Regions from separate parts of the Exiguobacterium sp. s78 genome, predicted to be linked through region 1. Evidence: predicted binding sites of a transcription regulator. Region 1 holds the regulator's gene; each other region holds the start of a gene.
What was found. The regulator Rex, encoded in region 1, represses fermentation and respiration genes when NADH is low (regulators of the CRP and FNR family bind a similar motif). The targets are predictions, from matches to a motif close to TTGTGAAATATTTCACAA.

Region 1 (3,159 bases):
GGAACGTGATGTCTTTTGAGACAGCTTCTTCGTAACCGATCGCCAGTTGATTGACTTGAAGAACGTCGTTCCCGCTCTGTTTTTCAATCGGGAAGGACAGGACCGTGCTACGCTCATCCCCATCTGGTCGGTCGAGCCGGTCGACCTTCTCGAGCCGCTTCCGGACACTTTGGGCACGTTTTGTCGTCGTCGCCCGGGCGATGTTCCGTTGAATGAAGTCCTGCATCTTCGCGATCTCTTCTTGCTGCTGTTCAAACTGCTTCATTTCCTGATCGTATAAGGCCGCTTTTTGCTCCAAGTACTTCGTATAGTTCCCCGTGAACTTACGACAGACATTGCGCGACAGTTCGTAGACGACATTGACGACTTGGTCGAGGAAGTACCGGTCGTGCGAGACGATCAGGACGGCACCACGATAACCACCGAGGTAGCTTTCAAGCCAAGCAAGCGTATCGATATCGAGGTGGTTGGTCGGCTCATCGAGAATGAGGAGCTCTGGTGCTTGCAGGAGCATCTTTGCTAAGGCAAGCCGTGTCCGTTGACCACCGGATAATGTCTGAATCCGGCGCGAGTAATCATCCGGATAAAAGCGCATGCCGTGCAAAACGGAGCGGATATTCGCTTCGAACTGATAACCACCGGCTTCTGAGAAGTCGTGTTGCGCTTGATCGTACGTCTTCAAGAGACGATCGTAAGCGACCGGGTCGTTCAAGATATGCTCCATGCCCATTTCGATTTCCATCCGGCGCAGTGTTCGTTCTTGTTCCTGGAGATGTTCGAAGACGGTCAGCATCTCGTTCCAGATCGTCTCATTCGATTCGAGACCACTGTCTTGCGCGAGATAACCGATTTTGACATCCTTGCCTTTCATGATGTCGCCCGAGTCATGACTGAGTTCACCAGCGATGATTTTGAGCAAGGTCGATTTACCGGCACCGTTTCGTCCGACGAGCGCAATCCGATCTCGCTCTTGTACTTCCAGTTTGATATTTTCTAAAATCGGCTCGACGCCGAATGATTTCGAGAGTTGATTGACTTGTAAGAGTATCATTTCCATCCATCCTTCCACCCTTTAGTCTATCACGAACAAAAGCGCAAGGTCCTGCGGAATATATTATTTGTGACTCTATGTGAAGTGGTTTACAATCAAGGAGAGTAGAAAGCTTTTTGCAAAGATTTGGGTGCCACGATGGATGTGGCCGAAGGGGGAACTGCAGGATGAATGGACCAGACACAAAAATTCCACAAGCGACAGCAAAACGGTTGCCGCTATATTATCGCTTCATCCAAAGTTTATACAATTCAGGCAAGCTCCGCGTCTCTTCTGCTGAGTTAAGCGAGGCGGTGAAGGTTGATTCAGCAACGATTCGTCGCGATTTTTCCTACTTTGGGGCATTAGGGAAGAAGGGGTATGGGTATAACGTTCAACATCTCTTAACGTTTTTCCGCAAAACCTTGAATCAAGATGAGGTGACGAATGTTGCCTTAATCGGGGTCGGTCATCTCGGAACAGCGTTTGCAAATTATAACTTTTTAAAGAATAATAGTACTCGGATAGTCGTTGCGTTTGATGCGGACGAAGAGAAGGTCGGAACAACGACGCATGACGTTCCAATCTATCATGTTTCGGACATGAAAGAACAAATCGAAGCGAATCAGGTCGATGTTGCCATCTTGACGGTTCCATCGCAGTTCGCACAGTCAGTAGCGGATGAGTTAGTCGAGTATGGTGTGACAGGCATCCTGAACTTTACGCCAGCGCGGTTGAACGTGCCAGCGAGCGTCCGGGTCCATCACATCGATTTATCGATCGAGTTGCAGTCGTTAGTTTATTTCATGAAGCATTATTCGCAATCAGCTGAAGGAGTGAAATCATAATGGAAAACCTTATCCCGCTCACACTAGGTATCGGACCAGCGAGCATCGGATTAATCGCGGTCGTCGCGTTGATCATCTTCGGACCGAAGAAGTTACCAGAATTCGGACGCGCTGCGGGTCAGACATTGAAAGAGTTCAAGAATGCCACGAACGGCATCATGGACGACGATAAAAAGGACGAACCGAAAGAGAAGTGATTGAATCATGACGGTTGATCAAGAGCAAAGCATGACGTCGCACCTTGACGAACTGCGCAAGCGGATCGTCTGGTCGCTTATCATCGTCGTCGTCCTGTTCGCTGTCGCATTTCCGCTCGTCCGACCGCTCGTTCGCTTCTTGCAAGCGGACTTAAAAGAGCTCGGCATCGGTTTGAATGCCTTCAACGTCGCCGATCCTTTAATGTTGTATTTGAATCTTGCGTTCATCATTGCGCTGATTTTAGCGTCACCGTTCTGGATGTATCAACTCTGGGCATTCGTCCGACCAGGACTTTATGACAAGGAGCAAAAAGCGACATTGACGTATATTCCGGTCATCTTCTTTCTATTTTTGGCTGGCGTAGCCTTCTCGTATTTCTGGTTGCTTCCCTTCTTGCTTGAAGTCTCAACAGATCTCGGGAAAGAGCTCGGAATCGAACAAGTCATTGGAGTCGAGAACTACTTCAGTTTCTTAATCCGATTGACGATGCCGTTCGGTCTTCTGTTCCAATTGCCGGTCGTGACGATGTTCCTGACGCGTCTTGGTCTCGTGACGCCATATTTCATGCGAAAGAATCGGAAATATGCGTACTTTGTGCTGTTCGTCGTTGCGGCATTGATCGCACCGCCGGATGTGACGTCACACTTGATGATCTCGGTGCCATTGTTCGTTCTCTATGAGATCAGCATCTTGATTTCTGCGCGGACGTACAAAAAGGTCTTGATCCTCGAGCAACAGGCAGAGCTTGAACGACAGGCGGACTTGATGCGTGAATTGAATAAATGAATCGTGAATTCCTTCCGACGATTTTGGAAGGGATTCTTTTTTATGAAAGCGTTCTTTTTATATTGATAAAGCAGTTAGTGATGCGTATACTAAAGATAATTCATGGGGGCTTAGCTCAGCTGGGAGAGCGTTTGGCTGGCAGCCAAAAGGTCGTCGGTTCGATCCCGATAGTCTCCACCAATACCAAATATCTAACTCCTCGAAGCGTCGAGGAGTTTTTATTTTACTCCCAGTTAAATTCCTTACAAATATAAAATGTCATGTAAAACAAATAAATTAAAAAAATAGACAAATATA
Region 2 (3,159 bases), 1.6 Mb from region 1:
CGAACGTCATGATGATCGCTATCCGGCGTCGATCGATCTTAAGCTGAGAAAAGAGACCGAGCAACGGCGGAATGATGATTGGAATGAATGCGATGTGGATCGGCAACACGTTTTGTGAACTGATCGCAAGCAAGAGAATCGCGAACAAGATGAATCCTTTTAATTTTTTGACGGAAGCGGCACTTGCGTTACCACGCGAACGCGCAATCAAAGAGTGAGCAAGTGCATCCGGTAAACCTGTTTTCGAGAGGGCGACGGCAAATGCACCGAGCATCGCGTAGCTAAGGGCGATTTCTGCTCCGTCACCAAGACCACCGGAGAATGCTTTTGTCGTCGCAGTCAGGTCAAGACCACCGACAAGACCACCGGCAAACGCACTGATGACCATCGCGAGCACGATGTGGACGCGGAAGATCGCTAAAATAAATAGTAAAAAGACGGCAAACAATACGGCGTTTATCATTCAGTAAAACCACACTTTCTTTTGTTATCACTGTACTATACTAAAGTATCTTACAGCCATGTTGGAATGCTGTCAAGAGTAAAAGTCTGACCTCGTAATCAAAAGATGAATGATACGCTTTTTAGCTCTCCACAAGAAGTTACATTCTGTTATACCCCGAAGCATGAAGTGAGAAGCGTTTTGATCACTGAAAATGACTCATACAAAAAACGTGCCATCCTTCTCCGTTACGAGAAAATATGGCACGTTATTTTTAAATTAAGACGGAGTAGAATATCCGAATCTATTTGCGTTTCTTCTATAGAGAGTGATCAGCAATCGACGACGTCGAGCTTACCAGTCCCTGGATCGATGACGAGTCCGTGAACGTTCGTCCCAGGTGGTAGTAATGGGTGGTTCTTCACGAGGCTGACCGAGTGAGCGACGCTTTCTTGAACTGACGTGAAACCACGCAACCATTGATTCAAATCAACGCCAGATACTTCGAGCGTGTGAAGAATCTGTTGGTCGATGCCCCGATCCTTCATCTCGTTGATCATGTGGTTAGGATCAATCGTGCTCATGCCGCAGTCGTGGTGACCGATGACGACGACTTCTTCAGCACCAAGAGCATACAACGCGACGAGAATCGAGCGCATGACGGAACCGAATGGGTGCGATAGGATAGCACCGGCATTTTTGATGATCTTCGCATCCCCGTTCTTAAGACCAAGTGCGTGTGGGAGGAGCTCCGTCAAGCGGGCATCCATACACGTCAGGATGACGACCTTTTTGTCTGGGAACTTATCCGAGACGAACTGTTCATACTGTTTTTCGGCGACGAATCGCTCGTTGAAGGCTAGCATTTCCTGTACAACTGACATTCAAGTGTCCTCCTTTAGTGGTAGCTCTTAATATGTACCCCATATCAGAATACAAGATGATGAAACGGCTATCAAGTCACGAAAATGCGAGGTGTGACAAATCGCACACATCTATGTACATGAAGCAAAACGATGAAAAAGAGGAATTCACAACAGTTGTAAACGCTATCAAAGGTGTGATGGAATTCACAGGATGGTCATGCACAAAACAGGAAAAAGGGGTTATGATTGATTTGTGAAGGAAAGCACAAACTATTGAAAAACAGCTTGGCATTCCTGACATAATGGTTAGCAAATCAAACTCAGATTCGTTCCACGACAGGGAGGAAACCACTCATGGCTGTGAAAGAAAAAACAAAATCGACGGCAACGCCGGTCGAACAAGCAGTTGGACAAATCGTTGAAAAAGGGCAACGCGCATTACAAGAATTACTGACATTCGATCAAGAAAAAATCGACACGATCGTCCGGGATATGGCACTTGCCGGACTTGAACGGCACGTCGAACTCGCTCGTCTCGCGTCAGAAGAGACGGGACGCGGTGTCTTTGAAGATAAGATGATTAAAAACATGTTTGCGACAGAATACATCTACAACAGTCTACGTCATGAAAAAACGGTCGGGATTTTAGAAGAAGATGTCCAAAACGGCATCACATATATCGCTGAACCGGTCGGTGTCGTCTGTGGTGTCACACCGGTCACGAACCCGACATCAACGACGATGTTCAAAGCATTGATTGCGATCAAGACGCGCAACCCGATCGTCTTCGCGTTCCACCCATCGGCACAACGTTGTTCCGTTGAAGCAGCGAAAACACTCCGCGACGCAGCCATCAAAGCAGGGGCACCGAAAGACTGTATTCAATGGGTCGAAGAACCATCACTTGAAGCAACGAAAGTCTTGATGAACCATGAAAAAATCGCCATGGTCCTTGCGACAGGTGGAGCAGGAATGGTCAAATCGGCGTATTCAACAGGTAAACCGGCACTTGGTGTTGGACCAGGGAACGTTCCGTGTTACATCGAACAGTCTGCGAAAGTCAAACGGGCAGTCAGCGATCTTGTTCTTTCAAAAACGTTTGATAACGGGATGATTTGTGCGTCTGAGCAAGCCGTCATCGTCGACCAAGAGATTTATGCGACGGTTCGTGCGGAAATGGAAGCACTCGGTTGTTACTTCTGTACACCGGAAGAAAAACAACGCCTCGAATCACTCGTCATCAAAACCGATACGTGTGCCGTCAACGCGGACATCGTCGGGAAACCTGCGACATGGATCGCAGAAAAAGCCGGAATCGATGTTCCGGAAACAACGGTCATGCTCGTCGCGGAACTCGAGCACGTCGGAGCAGCAGAACCACTGTCTCATGAAAAACTCAGTCCCGTCCTCGGTGCGTACCGCGTCGCTTCAACCGAAGAAGCGTTTACGATTGCCGAACAGATGCTTGAAATCGGTGGTCTCGGTCATACAGCCGTCATTCATACGACGAACGATGACTTGATGACAGCGTTCGGACTCCGCATGAAAGCCTGCCGGATCCTCGTCAACAGCCCATCTGCTCATGGCGGAATCGGTGATCTGTACAACGAGTTGACACCATCACTGACACTCGGTTGTGGATCATACGGGAAAAACTCTGTTTCTGAAAACGTGACAGCGAAGCACTTACTCAACGTCAAAAAGGTGGCGAGACGACGCGTGAACATGCAATGGTTCAAGGTCCCTGAAAAAATCTACTTCGAAAAGAACTCCGTTCAGTACTTGCGGTCGATGACTGACGTCTCACGTGTCATGATCGTGACGGATCCAACGATGGTACAGTTCGGGTAT
Region 3 (3,159 bases), 2.0 Mb from region 1:
ACGAATCCGAAAAAGAACGGATGAACAGTTGCAATTCCTTTCCTTTCTTGGTACGATACTTGAGTATGCTTAACCTTATGTAAAGCAAAATCACTTGATACATCGAGAGCTAGATAGGAGGGAATCCCATGCGCGTTAAAATCACATTAGCTTGCACTGAAACTGGTGACCGTACTTATATCACTAAAAAGAACAAGCGTAACAACCCAGAGCGTCTTGAGTTGAAGAAATACAACCCACGTCTCCGTAAGCACACACTTCACCGTGAAGTGAAATAATTGAGATGGAAGCCGTCACTTCGTGTGATGGCTTTTTTTGTGGAAAGGAAGACAACTATGAATAAACAAGAAGTACGCCGTCTGATCAAAGAACGACTAGATGTGATGGAGAACCGTGCGGAAAAGGAACGATTGATTCACGAACATGTCTTGTTACTACCTGAATGGCAACAAGCGACCTGTGTCGCGATCACGTTAGCTTTTCGAAATGAATGTGATACAAGAATGCTGATTGAACAAGCGTGGCAAGAGGGCAAGACGGTCTTGATACCAAAAGTAGTCGGAGACGAGATGGTCTTTTATGAACATGGACCAGAAGATCAACTGCAAGCAAATCAGATGGGGATTGCTGAACCGATCGCTTCAGCACGTCGCGCCTCACTTGATCAAGCAGAGCTTTGCCTCGTTCCAGGTCGCGCCTATCGTCGGGACGGCTATCGTTTAGGATGGGGAGGAGGCTATTACGATCGTGCACTCGTGCCATATGCAGGATGTAAAGTATCGATTGCCTTTTCTGAACAACTTCTTCCAGATTTCGAAGTGGAAGCCTTTGATATCCCCGTTGACTTGATCGTCACTGAATTAGAGGTCATCCGATGTTGAGCGCGACCATTTTGTTTTGTCTATTGCTTGCTTGGACCGGACGATCTTTTCGTTTATTGACGACAAGTGGTGCTATCATGACCCTGCTCGTCGGTAGTGGTGTCTCATTCGGATTCGGTTGGCAAGGATTAGTAGTACTCTTACTCTTCTTTGGTAGCTCGAGTCTGTTATCGAAGGTCGGAAGGTCCAGAAAACAATCGGTCGACTCCATCGTTGAGAAAGACGGCGCGCGTGACGGATGGCAAGTCCTTGCGAATGGAGGGGTAGCGTTCGTTGCTGCCTTAGCGTATGCTATGACGAAGGATTTTGCGTATCTCTTGTTATTTCTATTCGTCATCGCAGCATCGAATGCTGATACGTGGGCATCTGAAATCGGACCGCTCTCAAGACGTGATCCGTGGTCTCTCAAAACGTTACGACGGGTACCAGCAGGAACGAGTGGAGCGATGTCGCTGATTGGAACGATCGGTACGATCGCAGGAGCTGCGTTCATCGCTGTAGCAGCGCATTGGATATTTTCTCTTTCTTTAAGACACGTCTTACTCGTAACAAGCATCGGTGTACTCGGGAGCCTACTGGATACACTATTTGGAGCGGTAGGGCAACGCGTTTACCGATGTACGGTTTGTGGGGAATACACGGAAAAGCGAGAGCACCATGGTCAACCGACAGCTTACGTTTCAGGCATTCGATTTTTAGGGAATGACGCTGTCAATGTCTTAACGAGTGGTTTGGCAAGCGGAATCGGGTTTATCATCGTTCGATTTTGGTAACTGGAAAGTATGTGAGTATGTAATTCCTTATGTTAGGATATCAATGACACAAAATGGACAAATGTGATTAATTTCACATGATACAAAGAATGTGAAAGATGTTACAATTTACTTGTGAGATAGTTAACAAACTCTTAGGACGAATGGAAGGGTGGACATAACGATATGGAATTACATGCGAAAGTGACACGAGTAGCCCTCATTGGAGCTGGTGCAGTCGGTTCAAGCTTTGCCTATCAGATGTCAACAGCTGGACTTTGTGAAGAACTTGTCATCATTGATGTCAACAAAGCCAAAGCAGAGGGCGAGGCAATGGACTTAAACCACGGAACACCATTTAGCTCTTCACCGATGCGCATATGGGCTGGAGACTACGCGGACTGCCGAGAAGCGGAAGTCGTCGTCATCACGGCAGGCGCTCCACAAAAACCAGGTGAGACAAGACTCGATCTCGTTGCAAAGAATGCGTTGATCATGAAAGAAATGATTCGTCAAATCATGGATTCCGGTTTTGATGGTATCATCGTCGTGGCTTCTAATCCGGTTGATATCATGGCGCATCTTGCCTGGAAATATTCTGGTCTTCCGAAATCCCGCGTATTTGGATCAGGAACGGTGCTTGATACAGCGCGCCTGCGTCAAATGCTCGGAGAATACTTTCACATTGATTCCCGAAATGCCCATGCCTATATTCTTGGCGAACATGGTGACACGGAATTCGCAGCCTGGAGTAACAGCCGTATTTATGGAAAAACGATTGATGAACTACTTGCTGAAGACGATCGTTATTCTCAAGCAGATCTTGATCAAATCTACATCAATGTCCGAGATGCTGCTTATCATATCATCGAGCGCAAAGGGGCAACCTACTATGCGATTGGGCTTGGACTCGTTCGGATCGTTCGTGCCATCCTCGGAAATGAGAACTGTCTATTGACGGTCGGTGCGCATGTCGATGGGCAGTACGGAATTTCCGGTATCCATATTGGAGTTCCCGCCATCATCAATCGTCAAGGTGTGCGTGAAATCATTGAAGTCTCATTGACGGAAGAAGAGTTGAAGAAATTCCATCATTCTGCTGATGTATTACGTCAGACGCTTGAACCCGTCTTGCAAGGATAAGCGTACGCATCATGATGAAGGTATCACGAAATAAAGTAGCAAAAAACTCAAGTGTCGGACTTGCTTCACATTGTCCACACTTGAGTTTTTTTGATGTAGTGAACGAATACATAAAAAATCACATCTATTCGTCCGGTAGTAAAAAGAAAAAAATCTAGGTTTTATTTTACTAGAAAAGGGTTAAGTAAGAGATAGAAGCATTTTTACGTCATTTTTTTGTACGTCATGATACCCAAAAAGGAGAGAACCGACAGTCATGTATACTTTTCGAAAACTAACTAAAGAGGATGCAGAACAATACTGGAATCTACGCCTTGAGGGATTAAAAAATCATCCAGATGCATTCGGTCATTCGTTTGATGATGAACAGCAAACCCCGCTCC
Region 4 (3,159 bases), 780 kb from region 1:
AGTGCCATGCCGCTTGATTTTTCAATCCAAAGAAGACGAGTGCACAGACAAGAATCGTCGGACCACTCCAGAAGAGTGCCCATTTACGAATTAGCGGAGTAGCCCCTTCATCCTTCGCTTTATCTGCGTAGAACAAGAGGAACATCGCACTGATATAGAGGACGGATACGATAGCGAGTGCTACGACCGACCAAGAGTAAAAGTTCGTAAATAATTTTGTTCCTAAAAACTCGACTGTTTCATTCGTTTTACGAATGAAACCACCTTGACTGATCGTCAATGTCGTTGACATCGCCGCCGGAATCAATAGACCAGTTGCTCCATATAAGAACGTATAGAACATGCTGTCGTTTGATCCATAATTGGCAAATGCATAGAAGCTACCACGAATCGCAATCAATACGAGAACGATCGAGGCTGGCACGAGCAGTGCCGTACCGAAATAGTAAGCGGTATCCGGGAAGAACCCGACTAGTCCGACGAAGAAGAATACGAAGAAGACATTCGTTACCTCCCACACTGGTGAGAGATAACGAAGAATCAATCGATTCGTTAAATGATCCCGCTTCGTATATTTTGAATAAAAGGCGTAAAATCCAGCACCGAAGTCAATTGAGGCAACGATGAGATATCCGTACAGGAAAGTCCAGAGGACCGTAATTCCTAGTGTTTGAACGTCCAAATCGTTCCCTCCTTACTTGTTATCATCCACGAACATAGCTTCCCCACGTGCGTGGTGGTTTTCAGCAAGTTCTTGAAGTTCTTTTCCAACCGGGTTTTTCTTGAACATCCGTAATAATACGACTGTACAAATCGTACCGAGCATCAAGTACAAGGCACTGAATAGAATCAACATCGGACCGACGGCAGTTGATGTCGTCGCCGCATCTGCTGTCCGCATGATGCCGTAAAGTGTCCAAGGTTGGCGACCAATTTCAGCATACATCCAACCTGCTTCAATGGAAATCATCGCCAGAGGTCCACCGATGAAGACACCTCTTAAAATCCATTTGTTATAAGGATTTAATTTTTTCAAACGGAATGCCAAGATGAACAAGGCAGAGATGGCAGCCAAATACATACCAATCGAAACCATGATATCGAAGAAATAGTGAACGATCAGCGGTGCTTGATCTTCTTTTGCGAACTCATTTAGACCAATGACTTCTGTATCTGGAGCTCCACCCGCAAGGATCGAGAGTGCATATGGGATTTTGACGGCTCCCTTGATTTCATAACTGCCGTCTTCTTGCTGATCAAGTATCCCACCAAAGATCAATTCTGCTTCACTTGTCGTTTCAAAATGCCATTCAGCAGCCGCGAGTTTCTCTGGCTGATATTTCGCCAAGTATTTCCCTGAGAAGTCCCCGACAAGTGCCGTCGAGAAGGCAAAAATCAATCCAGCCATAACCGTTAAGCGAAGTGCTTTTTTGTGATACGCTGTTTCCGCTGCTGAGAGTGTTTTTTTGCTGAGTAAGTGGAACGCCGCGATTGCCGCCAAGATGAAGGCGACTGTCAAATAAGCCGATACGATGACATGTGTTGCTTTTGTAGGTGTTGCTGTATTGAACATTGCTTTTAATGGTTCAATTTGCGTTAGCGTTCCATTGACGATCTTAAATCCTTCTGGTGAGTTCATGAAGGAGTTGACCGTCGTAATGAAGAATGCTGATGCTGTCGCACCGATGACGACTGGAATCCCGATCAACCAGTGTAACCATGGGTTTTTGAATCGATCCCATGTATACAGGTAAATACCGAGAAAAATCGCTTCAAAGAAGAATGCGAATGTTTCCATGAACAGTGGTAATGCGATCGTTTGACCAGCCACTTGCATGAGTGACGGCCAAAGTAGTGATAATTGCAATCCGATGGCCGTCCCTGTCACGACACCGACTGCGACGGTAACGACGTATCCACGCGTCCACCGTCTTGCTAATAAAATATAATCCGGATCTTTGCGTTTCAGACCGATGAATTCAGCAGCGAGTACCATGAGTGGTACCCCGACGCCAATCGTCGCGAATATAATATGAAACGCTAATGTGAGCCCTGTCAACAATCGACTGAGCAATACGGGATCATTGAACATGTATATAGCCCCCTCTTCCTAAAACATACTTCTCTATATGGTCTATAACCGTATCATAGAGAACATAACCCTTTATGTCTGTTTATAATGTTTGATGTAACAAATTGTTCACATGTGCACGTGATTTTTTTCACAAAATGTTCGAAAACTCCTATTCTTACATATATAAAAAGCTCTCCCATTCTTGATTTCGAAAGGGAAAGCTTAATGTCCTTCATTATTTCATAAAACTTTTTAAACATATTCTCGGAAATAATGATCGAGTAAATCAATCACAAATGGAATCGCGGATTCATCCGGATTCAAGGTTGGTTGGTGAAGTCCAGATGTCGGATTGTCGACTCCGAGCCAAAACATCATCCCTGGAATTTCCTTCAACATGAATCCGAAGTCTTCTCCTGTCATTGCTGCATCACATTCAATGTAGTTCGCATTCATCTTGACGAATGATGAAAATTTATCAACGATGTGTCGGTCATTGACGACCTCGTAATAACGATTTCCGAATTGTAGATCAATCTTGACGCCAAACGAAGCTTCGATTCCTCGAATGATGTCACGAACGCGTCGTTCCAGTTTTTCCATGTCTTCTCCATTGAGTGCGCGCATCGTACCGTCAAGAACAGCTCTACCGGCGATGACGTTTTCCCGAATCCCGGCATCGACCTTTCCAATCGTAATGACGCTACAGTTCATCGGATTGATCGATCGACTGACGATTGTTTGCAGTTGCATGATCAAGGCTGCTTGCGCGACGACCGTATCAATCGTCAAATGAGGAAAGGCCGCGTGACCACTTTGACCATAAATCGTTATATGAACTTCTCGAGCACTCGCGAACAAGACGCCGGGACGGCTCGCAATCGTACCGACTGGATATTCCGGTGCAACATGAAGACCATACATCTCACTTGGACGATATTTTTCAAACAACGGACTTTTAATCATCGGTTCAGCCCCGCCCGGACCTTCTTCCGCTGGTTGGAATAAAAAGACAACATCATCCATGACCGGCAATTCAATGATTCGTTTCATCAACCCTAACGCAATCGATGTGTGCATATCGT

Region 2: the regulator Rex is predicted to act here: its motif matches at 1,560-1,577, upstream of adhE (bifunctional acetaldehyde-CoA/alcohol dehydrogenase).
Region 3: the regulator Rex is predicted to act here: its motif matches at 1,716-1,733, upstream of KNQ18_RS10330 (L-lactate dehydrogenase).
Region 4: the regulator Rex is predicted to act here: its motif matches at 2,211-2,228, upstream of KNQ18_RS03855 (cytochrome ubiquinol oxidase subunit I).

The regions. Positions count from the first base shown of each region.
Region 1 covers NZ_JACSNB010000001.1:8,533-11,691, forward strand. The annotation lists gene KNQ18_RS00080 (ATP-binding cassette domain-containing protein) at 1-1,051, opposite strand, end outside; gene KNQ18_RS00085 (redox-sensing transcriptional repressor Rex) at 1,219-1,878, shown strand; gene KNQ18_RS00090 (twin-arginine translocase TatA/TatE family subunit) at 1,878-2,075, shown strand; gene tatC (twin-arginine translocase subunit TatC) at 2,083-2,862, shown strand; tRNA gene KNQ18_RS00100 (tRNA-Ala) at 2,967-3,042, shown strand.
Region 2 covers NZ_JACSNB010000001.1:1,627,212-1,630,370, reverse strand. The annotation lists gene KNQ18_RS08515 (Na+/H+ antiporter family protein) at 1-460, opposite strand, end outside; gene KNQ18_RS08510 (beta-class carbonic anhydrase) at 775-1,326, opposite strand; gene adhE (bifunctional acetaldehyde-CoA/alcohol dehydrogenase) at 1,663-3,159, shown strand, end outside.
Region 3 covers NZ_JACSNB010000001.1:1,982,975-1,986,133, reverse strand. The annotation lists gene KNQ18_RS10350 (1,4-alpha-glucan branching protein domain-containing protein) at 1-24, shown strand, start outside; gene rpmG (50S ribosomal protein L33) at 129-278, shown strand; gene KNQ18_RS10340 (5-formyltetrahydrofolate cyclo-ligase) at 336-881, shown strand; gene KNQ18_RS10335 (DUF92 domain-containing protein) at 875-1,654, shown strand; gene KNQ18_RS10330 (L-lactate dehydrogenase) at 1,820-2,776, shown strand; gene KNQ18_RS10325 (GNAT family N-acetyltransferase) at 3,033-3,159, shown strand, end outside.
Region 4 covers NZ_JACSNB010000001.1:784,692-787,850, reverse strand. The annotation lists gene KNQ18_RS03860 (cytochrome d ubiquinol oxidase subunit II) at 1-682, opposite strand, end outside; gene KNQ18_RS03855 (cytochrome ubiquinol oxidase subunit I) at 695-2,092, opposite strand; gene KNQ18_RS03850 (N-acetyldiaminopimelate deacetylase) at 2,327-3,159, opposite strand, start outside.